One region of the Pseudoalteromonas sp. J2K-J599 genome, then DNA from elsewhere that is predicted to be linked to it. Evidence: predicted binding sites of a transcription regulator. Region 1 holds the regulator's gene; the other holds the start of a gene.
What was found. The regulator FliA, encoded in region 1, starts transcription of late flagellar genes. The targets are predictions, from matches to a motif close to CTAAAGNTNNNNNNNNNNNNGCCGATA.
Positions count from the first base shown of each region.

Region 2: the regulator FliA is predicted to act here: its motif matches at 1,809-1,835, upstream of AC5NT5_RS01500 (DUF5610 domain-containing protein).

Region 1 covers NZ_CM200271.1:1,075,903-1,079,094, forward strand. The annotation lists gene flhF (flagellar biosynthesis GTPase FlhF) at 1-72, shown strand, start outside; gene AC5NT5_RS04880 (MinD/ParA family ATP-binding protein) at 65-925, shown strand; gene AC5NT5_RS04885 (RNA polymerase sigma factor FliA) at 952-1,662, shown strand; gene cheY (chemotaxis response regulator CheY) at 1,703-2,086, shown strand; gene AC5NT5_RS04895 (protein phosphatase CheZ) at 2,104-2,877, shown strand; gene AC5NT5_RS04900 (chemotaxis protein CheA) at 2,893-3,192, shown strand, end outside.
Region 2 covers NZ_CM200271.1:327,761-330,952, forward strand. The annotation lists gene AC5NT5_RS01490 (thiol:disulfide interchange protein DsbA/DsbL) at 1-539, shown strand, start outside; gene trmA (tRNA (uridine(54)-C5)-methyltransferase TrmA) at 605-1,702, opposite strand; gene AC5NT5_RS01500 (DUF5610 domain-containing protein) at 1,865-3,004, shown strand; gene murI (glutamate racemase) at 3,070-3,192, shown strand, end outside.

The DNA.
Region 1 (3,192 bases):
TTAAAAAGAACAAAAGAACAACATTCAAGGCACCAATCAGTGGCGCCAAGCACAGTAGGGATGTATGATTAACACAGTATTAGATCAAGCAAGCGGCCTGCGCAAAATGAGTCAAAACAATAACAACGGCGTAAAAGTTATCGCTGTAACCGGTGGTAAAGGTGGAGTAGGGAAAACAAATGTTTCTCTAAATACAGCTATTGCACTTGGGCAGCAAGGTAATCGAGTATTAGTGCTGGATGCTGACTTGGGTTTAGCAAACTGTGATGTGATGCTTGGTTTACGTGTAGAGCGTAACTTGTCACATGTCTTGTCTGGTGAATGTGAGCTTGATGAAATTTTAGTTGAAGGCCCTGCAGGAATTAAAATTGTACCCGCTACATCGGGTTCGCAAAGTATGGTTGAATTATCACCATCTGAGCATGCTGGGCTAATTCGTGCGTTTAGCGAATTGAATACCGAATTTGATATTTTAATTGTAGATACAGCTGCTGGTATTTCAGACATGGTACTGAGCTTCTCGCGTGCAGCGCAAGATGTAATGGTTGTTGTATGCGATGAGCCGACATCAATCACCGACGCTTACGCACTTATTAAAGTATTAAGTCGTGAGCACGGCGTTTATAAATTTAAAATTGTTGCCAATATGGTGCGCAGTATGCGTGAAGGCACTGAATTGTTTGCAAAGCTATCTAAAGTTACCGACCGCTTTTTAGATGTATCAATGGAGCTAGTAGCAACGGTTCCTTATGATGAAAATATGCGCAAAGCAACACGTCGTCAAAAAGTAATAGTAGAGCTCTTTCCAAATTCGCCAGCCGCTCTTGCGTTTAAAACGCTGGCAACAAAAGCAGTTAAATGGCCAATACCCAACCAACCATCTGGGCATTTAGAGTTTTTCATTGAGAAACTAGTAAACGGTTAATTATGACAACACTGGTGAATAGAGCTATGGGATATCAATCAACACAAAATTTAAATGTGATTGTTGAGAAGCATGCATCACTTGTTAAAAAAGTGGCATGTCATCTAATTGCTCGATTACCACCTAGCGTTCAACTTGATGATTTAATTCAATCAGGAATGATAGGCTTAATAGAAGCTTCGAAAAACTTTGATGCAACAAAAGGCGCAAGCTTTGAAACTTTTGCAGGTATTCGTATTCGCGGTGCTATGCTTGATGAAATGCGCCGTGGTGATTGGGCTCCTCGTTCAGTTCACCGTAAAAACAGGCAAGTTGCAGAAGCAATTACTGAGCTCGAAAGTAGTCTGAACCGCGAACCAACGGACATAGAAGTTGCTGAAAAACTTGAAATTTCGCTCAATGAGTACCATCATATTTTAAATGATGCGAATACGAGTAAAATATTAGGCATTGAAGACCTTGGTGTAGATGAGGATGTTATTACTCCTGTAGGCCAAGATTTAGCACAAGATAAACCTTTTAATAATGTTAAAAATGATAGGTTTAATGAGTCTTTGCTAAGTGCAATTAAGTCATTACCAGAGCGTGATGCAATGGTGCTTTCTTTGTACTACAACGATGAAATGAATTTAAAAGAAATAGGACATATACTCGATGTAAGTGAATCGCGTGTAAGTCAGATACATGGTCAGGCGATGATTAAGCTTAAAGCTAAAATCAATGACTGGATAAATTAGTAGTAAGTAAACAAAGGTTAATACCTCACTGGGGGATGTTTTGGATAAAAACATGAAAATTCTTGTAGTTGATGATTTTTCAACAATGAGACGCATTATAAAAAACCTGTTACGTGACTTAGGTTTCACTAACGTTCAAGAAGCTGATGATGGGTCTACAGCTTTGCCTATGTTGCAAAATCAAGTGTTTGATTTTGTAGTTACGGATTGGAATATGCCTGGAATGCAGGGTATTGATCTTTTAAGAGCAATACGTGCAGACGATAAGTTAAAACATATCCCTGTATTAATGGTAACGGCAGAGGCTAAAAAAGAACAAATAATAGCTGCAGCGCAAGCTGGTGTTAATGGTTATATTGTTAAGCCATTTACGGCTGGAACATTAAAAACTAAATTAGAAAAAGTATTTGAACGCTTAGGCTAATGATGGGGGAGAGGCTTATGCCAGCACCAGCTGCGCCTCAAATAACGTTAGAACAAGCTCGTCAGCTCGTTGTTTTTTTAGAAAATGATGAGCAAGACAAAGCAAATCAGTTGATTTTAGAGGCTGCATCTAAAGAGCAGTCTGAATTATTTGCTGAAGTTGGAAAGTTGACTCGTCAACTGCACGAAGCCCTTAAAAGTTTTGAGCTTGATACTCGCTTAACTGATATAACGACAGATGCGATTCCAGATGCTAAAAAGCGGCTTAATTATGTTATAGAAATGACAGAAAATGCGGCTAATAAAACAATGGATGCAGTGGAGGCGAGTCTTCCTATAGCCCAACAGTTAGCGGACGAAATATCTCATATCAAACCGACATGGGATCGTTTAATGAGCCGCGAGATTGAGCTTGGTGAGTTTAAGCAACTTTGCCATAGCATCGATAAGTTTATGAACAACTCTCATCATAAGACTGATGAGCTTCAAAACTTAATGACAAATGTATTAATGGCTCAAGACTATCAAGACTTAACAGGTCAAGTTATTCGCCGTGTTATTGAACTTGTTAGGGAAGTAGAAGAAAGTTTACTGCATCTTTTAACTGCGTTTGCTGAACAAGACGACAGTAACAGCACCGCGAATAAAGTAGAACAACAAAAAATAAAAGAACCAGTTGCCACACAAACTTTAGCAGGTCCTGAAGGCCCTATTATTGATAAAGAATCGCGTAATGATGTTGTATCTGATCAAGATGAAGTTGATGATCTTTTATCAAGTTTGGGCTTCTAAGAGGAGAGTAACTGCATGTTTGAAGTCGATGAAGATATTTTACAAGACTTTCTTGTAGAGGCTGGAGAAATCCTAGAGCTTTTATCTGAACAGTTAGTTGAGCTGGAAAATAATCCAGAAGATACCGAGTTACTAAACGCTATATTTAGAGGTTTTCACACTGTAAAAGGTGGTGCAGGCTTTTTAGCTATGACAGAACTTGTTGATGCTTGTCACGGTGCTGAAAACGTATTTGATTTACTACGTCAAGGCGTGCGAACAGTCAACTCAGAGTTAATGGATGTTATTTTACAAGCACTAGACACCATTAATGAG
Region 2 (3,192 bases), 750 kb from region 1:
TTTCTGAGCGTGCAACTAAAAAGCCAGAGGTTAAAGAGTTCTTCTCATTTTACTGCCCTGCATGTAATAACATGGAAGCACTAATTGGTGAGTTTAAGCCTAAGCTTGATAAAAACGTTAAATTTAAAAAGAGCCATGTTGATTTTGTAGGTGTACGTGACCCAGAAAACCAACAGATGATGAGCCAAGCACTGGCGACAGCTGAAGTGCTTCCACAAAAAGATCAGATTATTTCTGCAATCTTTAATCATATCCATACAAAGCGCGCTAAATTTAATGAGCTTGCAGATGTAAAAGATATATTTGTAGCGCAGGGCGTTGATGGTGATAAGTTTGATAAGCTGTTTAAAAGCTTCTCGGTACGTACGCTGAGCTCTAAAATGAAACGCGATCAAGACTACTTTAAAGAAAAAGGCGCACTACGTGGCGTACCTACCTTTATTGTAAATGGTAAGTACAAATTAAACCTAGGTCGTGAGTCGGGTATTACTAAACCTGAAGACATTAGCAAATTAATAAATTACTTAGCTAACAAGTAAGTTTAGCTAAAACAAAAAAAGCTCCTTAAGGAGCTTTTTTTATGGTTAACGTTTACTGAGCGTATTTATTTGCGCTGTAAGAAAACGCCCGACTCAATGTGATGCGTATAAGGGAACTGATCAAATATAGCAAAGCGCTTAATGTTATGTGTCCGTGTTAAGTGATCAAGGTCGCGCTCTAGGGTTTCAGGGTTGCACGATATATAAATTATGCTTTCGTAATTAGTCACTAAGTCACACGTTAATTCATCCATGCCCGCGCGTGGTGGATCAACTAATATGGTTTGGCAGTCATAGCTTTTTAAATCAATCCCTTCTAAACGCGAAAAAGTACGCTCGCCATTCATTGCTTGAGTAAACTCTTCACTCGACATACGAATAATATCTAAGTTTTCTACGTTGTTTTTAGCAATGTTGTATTGAGCAGAATGAACAGATGATTTTGATATTTCTGTCGCTAATACTTTATTAAAAGAACCCGCTAATGCAATTGAAAAGTTACCGTTACCGCAATACAGTTCTAGTAAATCATTTTTAAGTGGTTTACATAAATCTTGTGCCCACTCCAGCATATGAATATTTACTTTTGCATTAGGCTGAGTAAAGCTATTTTCTACTTGTTGGTATATAAGCTCTTGACCATTAACTGTTAAACGTTCAGTTACAAAGTCATCACCTAGTACTTCTTTTTGTTTACGAGCACGGCCTATAAAGTCAATTTTGTATTTACTGCTAAGCTTTTCTTTCAGTGCTTTAATTTCACTTAACCATTCATCATCCAGTGGTTTGTGATAAAGCAAGCTTACTAAAATTTCACCGCTTAGCGTTGATAGGTAATCGATTTGAAATAACTTACGGCGTAATATTTCACAAGGCTTAAGATTTTCAATCATCACCTGCATTATTTCACCTACTAGAGGCGCTGCTGGGTCAAATGTATCAACACGGATTTTTTCTTTTGTTTGTTGATCAAACATAATGTGAAACAGATCGTCACCGTCGTGCCATACTCTAAATTCAGCACGTTGGCGGTAGTTAGTTGGCTCTGAGCTAAATACTTCTAGTTGCTCCACACCAAAACGTTGAAACTGCGTACTAATGCGCTGCTCTTTTTCACTTAACTGCGCTTGGTACTGTGTGGTATCTATTTTAATAACTGCCATTAACGCTACTACCTTATCTAAGATCTGTTTATCGGCGCTATTGTAGGGAGCGCTGCGTATTTGTCTAGTTTTGGCTAGCATTTATGCTGTTTTATTGAACATTGTACTTTAGTTTTTGTTGTTATAGCCGATAATAAACTACGCACGCTTAGGAGACGAATCATGAAAATAGGTAATTATGGCTTTACGCCAAACAACAACATCAATAAATTCAATAATAAAGCTGATATACAGCAACCTACAATTACGTCTCCTCAAGATAGCTATCAACAACGAGGCCGAGAGTTGGCCGCAAAGGTGCTTGGCGATAAAATGGCTGAGCAGCTTGGATTACCTATCGCAGAAAAAAAAGCAGATAAACCACTATTTGATTTTGATGAAATAGTAAAAAACGTACTCGATTTTGTAAGTAGTGCTGTAAATAAAGCAAAAGCTAACGGCGCTGATGACGAAAAGCTCAAAGATATGCTAGGCGATGCGCGCAAAGGAGTCCAAATAGGGATTGATGACGCTGTTGATGAACTCAAAGGTACAGGCGTATTTAATGATGACATGGAAGAGGGCATTAATAAGTCCAAAGAGGGAATTTACAATGGGCTGGATAAGTTTGAAGAGTCGTTATTTAACCCACAACCTGCCAGCGTAAATATAAGCCAGGCTCAATACGTCAGTATGACGAGTAATGCCGAATATAAATTTACTACCGCAGAAGGCGATGAGGTAAGTATTAGCTTTGCTGATGCATTTGAATCTCAATCGGCAAGTGGCTATCAGCAAAATAGTAACAGTGAGTCGTTTGCAAGCTCATCATCGCAATCTCGACAGGTATCATTTTCGATGTCGGTAAATGGTGACTTAAACGAGCAAGAGCAAGAAGCTATTAATGCGATGATGGAAAACTTACAAGATTTAAGTAAAACCTTTTTTGGTGGTGATTTAGATGAAGCATTTGAACAAGCGCAAGAGCTGAGTTTAGACAGCGATCAGCTGGTGGCTTTTTCTATGGATTTACGCCAAACAAAAACAATAGCAACAGTTAAAAGCTATGAAGAATATAAACCAGCACCAGAAAAACAAGTAGCAGAGGGTTTAGCCCCTTTTAATGACGACCTTAAAAATGCTTTTGAAAAAGCGGGTGAGCTTGGATTACAAAATCAGCTAGCTGGCATTCTCCAATGGTTAAATCAAGATCAGGAACAAATAGATAAGTTAGTAGATTATACAAAGTCTATGTTCGAAAACCTTAATCAGTTAAATTCAGCAGCCGACAGGCTTACTGATTTAGAAACCGCGCAAAGTTAAACTACTTTCTTTTATAAAAACCTCATGGCAAACTGCCGATCTTAAAGTAAAGTAGGAACGGTAGTTTGTCAGCGCATATAATGGTCTTTGATTCAGGTATTGGTGGAACTACTGTACTTGAACATATCAAGCAAAGTATCCCCAATGCTCAGTACAGCTATTTTATGGATAATGCATTACTACCTTAT